DNA from 2 places in the Streptomyces sp. NPDC088097 genome. Region 1 is predicted to be linked to the other one. Evidence: riboswitches for the same ligand, from Rfam matches in the RefSeq annotation. Region 1 holds a riboswitch; the other holds the start of a gene.
The links. A riboswitch is a leader RNA that binds a small molecule or an ion and turns the genes downstream of it on or off. The one in region 1 is predicted to bind S-adenosylmethionine.
Positions count from the first base shown of each region.

Region 2: it holds a riboswitch for S-adenosylmethionine, as region 1 does, so the genes downstream of both, ACIOD1_RS19950 (aminotransferase class V-fold PLP-dependent enzyme) here and thrC (threonine synthase) in region 1, are expected to answer to the same signal.

Region 1 covers NZ_JBIUTJ010000001.1:1,178,121-1,180,314, forward strand. Annotated here, with positions in the region: gene thrC (threonine synthase) at 1-1,252, opposite strand, end outside; SAM riboswitch class I at 1,246-1,405, opposite strand; gene ACIOD1_RS05415 (glucosyl-3-phosphoglycerate synthase) at 1,593-2,194, shown strand, end outside.
Region 2 covers NZ_JBIUTJ010000006.1:87,659-89,852, forward strand. Annotated here, with positions in the region: gene ACIOD1_RS19950 (aminotransferase class V-fold PLP-dependent enzyme) at 1-1,278, opposite strand, end outside; SAM riboswitch class IV at 1,501-1,617, opposite strand; gene trpD (anthranilate phosphoribosyltransferase) at 1,725-2,194, opposite strand, start outside.

The DNA.
Region 1 (2,194 bases):
TGGCGGTCTGGCCACTGTCGTCGGCCACCGCCTCCAGGGTCTTGAGGCCGTCACCGGTGTTCAGGATCACCGTGGTCAGCGCCGGGTCCAGCTGCCCGTTCTCGACCAGCTTCTTCGTCACGCCGACGGTCACACCGCCCGCGGTCTCCGCGAAGATGCCCTCGGTCTGCGCCAGGATCTTGATCGCCTCGACGACCTGCTCGTCGTTGACGTCCTCGACGTAGCCGCCGGTGCGCCGCGCGATGTCCAGGACGTACGGGCCGTCGGCCGGGTTGCCGATCGCCAGGGACTTGGCGATGGTGTTCGGCTTCTGCGGGCGGACGACCTCGTGGCCGGCCTTGAAGGCGGTGGAGACCGGGGAGCAGCCCTCGGCCTGGGCGCCGAAGATCTTGTAGGGCTTGTCCTCGACCAGGCCGAGCTTGATCAGTTCCTGCAGACCCTTGTCGATCTTCGTCAGCTGGGAGCCGGACGCGATCGGGATGACGATCTGGTCGGGCAGCTGCCAGCCGAGCTGCTCGCAGATCTCGTACGCCAGGGTCTTGGAGCCCTCGCCGTAGTACGGGCGCAGGTTGACGTTGACGAAGCCCCAGCCCTCGCCCAGCGGGTCGCCGATGAGCTCCGAGCAGAAGCGGTTGACGTCGTCGTAGTTGCCCTCGATGCCGACCAGGTCGCCACCGTAGACACCGGCCATGACGACCTTGCCCTGCTCCAGGTCGTGCGGGATGAACACGCAGGAGCGGAAGCCGGCGCGGGCCGCCGCGGCGCCGACGGCGCCGGCCAGGTTGCCCGTGGAGGAGCAGGACAGGGTGGTGAAGCCGAAGGCGCGGGCGGCCTCGACGGCGATGGCCACGACGCGGTCCTTGAAGGAGTGCGTCGGGTTGCCGGAGTCGTCCTTGACGTACAGCTTGCCGGTGAAGCCCAGCTCCTTGGCCAGGTTGGCCGCGTCCACGAGCTTGGTGAAGCCGGGGTTCAGGCTGGGCTTGGAGGCCACGTCGGCGGGGACGGGCAGCAGCGGCGCGTAGCGCCAGATGTTGTTCGGGCCGGCTTCGATCGCCGCGCGCAGCGCCTCGGGGTCACCGGTGGGAAGGTCGTAGGACACTTCCAGCGGTCCGAAACACTCGGCGCACGCAAAGATGGGGCCGAGCTCGAAGCGGGTGCCGCACTCGCGACAGGAAAGACCGTTGGCGGGTCCGAGGTCAACAGAGGTGGGAACAGTCTGTGCAGCCATGATGGCGAGGCCCTTTCTCCTCATCTTCCCCATGGCGCACTTCGCCATGAGACGGAATTGGCACCTTCCCTAGTCGGGGACCTCGCGGGAGTGCGTCCGAAAAACGCATCGCGAGAACCGACTGGAGGGTTGCCGGGGCTTCAACGGGCCGTGTCCCTCTGCCCCTCTGGATGAGCGGTATGGCACCGGACACACGCGCTCTGTGGCGCGCCGGTGCGTTTGTGTGCGGGACCCCCCGGCATGCGGCGGGCCTTCGCGTTGTTCAAGACTGTAACCGAAGGGACGGGCGGTTGAGACAGACGTCCGAACCGCGAGATGGATCACATTTCCGTCCAAACCCTCTACGCCGCAGGGAGTGCTCAGAGTGCTGGATGAGGTGGAGCGCTGGCTGGCCGACCGCTCCTGGTCCGCCGCCGATCGACCGCTCGACCAGTTGCTCGACCGGAAACGGGCCACCGGGACGACGGTCAGCGTGGTGCTGCCCGCGCTCGACGAGGAGGCCACGGTCGGGCAGATCGTGGAGGTGATCCGGCGCGATCTGATCGAGGGCCCGCCCACCCCGCTCGTGGACGAGCTGGTCGTGATCGACTCGGGCTCCACGGACCGGACGGCGAAGGTCGCGGCCGAGGCCGGGGCCCGCGTGGTGCACCGCGACGAGATCCTCCCGAGGATCCCGGCGGTGCCCGGCAAGGGCGAGGTGCTGTGGCGCTCGCTGCTCGCCACCGACGGGGACGTGGTCTGCTTCGTGGACGCCGACCTGCGGGACTTCTCGGCCTCCTTCGTGTCCGGCATCGTCGGCCCGCTGCTGACCGATCCGCAGGTCCAGTTCGTCAAGGCCATGTACGACCGCCCGCTCGGCGACGCCCCGGGCCAGGGCGGCCGGGTCACCGAGCTGGTGGCCCGCCCGCTGCTCAACCTGCACTGGCCGCAGCTGGCCGGTTTCGTGCAGCCGCTGGGGGGCGAGTA
Region 2 (2,194 bases), on a different contig from region 1:
GGGGGTGCCGGCGCCGAAGCTCACGCGGATCGCGTTCAGCGAGCGCTCGCCCGGGGCCGCCTCGGGCGCTCCGCACTCGCCCGGCTCCTGCGGCTCGCTGCCGAGGAGGGTGCGGACGAGGGGGTGCGCGCAGAAGAGGCCGTCGCGGACGCCGATGCCGTACTCGGCGGACAGCGCGGCGGCGAAGTGGGAGCTGTTCCAGCCGTCGACCACGAAGGAGATGACGCCGACGCGCGGCGCGTCGTCCCCGAAGAGGGACAGCACGCGCACGGCCGGGACCTCGGCGAGGCCCGCGCGCACCTCGGCGATGAGCCGGTTCTCACGGGCGACCAGGTTCTCGAACCCGGCCTCCTTCAGGGCGCGGCAGGCGGAGGCGATGGAGTAGACGCCGATGACGTTCGGGGAGCCGGCCTCGTGACGGGCGGCGGTGGTGTGCCACTCGACTTCGACGCCGCCGTCCTCGCGACGGGCCACCTTGCGGGAGGCGCCGCCCCCGGCCAGGTACGGCTCGGCCTGCTGGAGCCAGTCGGCGCGGCCGGCGAGGACGCCGGAGCCAAAGGGCGCGTACAGCTTGTGTCCCGAGAAGGCGATCCAGTCGACGTCCAGCTCGCGCACGGAGACGGCGTGGTGGGGGGCCAACTGGGCGGCGTCCAGGACGATCCGCGCGCCGTGGGCGTGCGCGGCGGCGGTCAGCTCCTTGACCGGCCACAGTTCGCCGGTGACGTTGGAGGCGCCGGTGACGCAGACCAGCGCCGGCCCGTACGGCTCACGGTCGGCGAGCGCCCGCTCCAGCGTGGCCACGGCCTCGGCCGGGGTGCGGGGGGCGTTGAGGTAGGTGACCCGGGCGTCGGTCCACGGCAGGAGCGAGGCGTGGTGCTCGGTCTCGAAGACGAAGACCTGGCAGTCGGCCGGCAGCGCGGCGGCGAGCAGGTTCAGCGAGTCGGTCGTGGACCGGGTGAAGACCACCTGGTCGGAGGGCCGGCAGTCGAGGAACTCGGCGACCGTGACACGGCTCTGCTCGAAGAGGTCGGTGGACAGCTGCGAGAGGTAGCCGGCGCCGCGGTGGACGCTGCCGTAGTACGGGGCGTACGCGGCGACGTCGTCCCAGACCCGCTGGAGGGCCGGCGCGCTGGCCGCGTAGTCGAGGGCGGCGTAGGTGACCTCGCCACCGGTGACGAGCGGGACGGTGACGTCACGGCCGAGGACCGCCAGCGGCTCGGCACAGGCGGGGTCGGCGGCGGTCACGGGGGCGGCGGCGGCGTTCAGGGTCGTGGACATGGCGGTATCTCCCGGCGGGGCAGAGGGGAATGGCTTCGGTGTGCCCGTACGCGGGTACGACGGCTCGACGGCCGGACGGCGTACGGGAATTGCCTCGGAATGGTGTGGGGGTACACGAAAGTGACCCTGATCCGAGGGTTGAAGAAGGGGCTGGGAGCCCTATCGCATTCGCTTGCTCACGGAAAACGCTCCTCGAGAGACCAGGACCCCTGGTGTTCGAGGGATCCGCGCTTGCCGTAGACCTCACTGCCTACGGCCTGGTCATCACCCGGGGCACCCCGCCACGGAAGGAGGGTTGCCGGACAGCAAGCCGGGGCCTAAACGCTGTCACTCGTGACCTGCCGAGAATCCTGCCACAAGATCGGCGGAGCGCAAGACCCCGGTCCACGATGTGGACCGGGGTCTTCGTCCGCGCGGCGCCGCCGGCCGCCGGGGCCGGAGACGGCCTACCGCTGGGTGGCGGCCACCCAGCGCTCCAGCGCCGCCTGTGCGGAACCCGAGTCGATGGATTCCGCCGCCCGGACGACGCCCGCCGCGAGCTGCTCCTCCAGCGAGCCCGCGCCCGGGTCCAGCGCCACGAGGGCCGCCGCCGAGTTCAGCAGGACGGCGTCCCGGACGGGCCCGGTTTCGCCCGCCAGCAGGCGGAGGGCGACGTCCGCGTTGTACGAGGCGTCCTCGCCGCGCAGCCGCGACACGTCCACGAGCGGGATCCCGATGTCGCGCGGGTCGAACGGCAGCTCCGTCACAGTGCCCTCGCGGACCCACCACACCGTCGAGGTGGCGGTGGTGGTCAGCTCGTCCATGCCGTCGTCGCCGCGGAAGACCAGCGCCGAGGAGCCCCGCTCGGCGAGCACCCCCGCCACGATCGGGGCGACCCGGGCGTCGGCCACGCCGGTGGCCTGGGCGCGCACCTTGG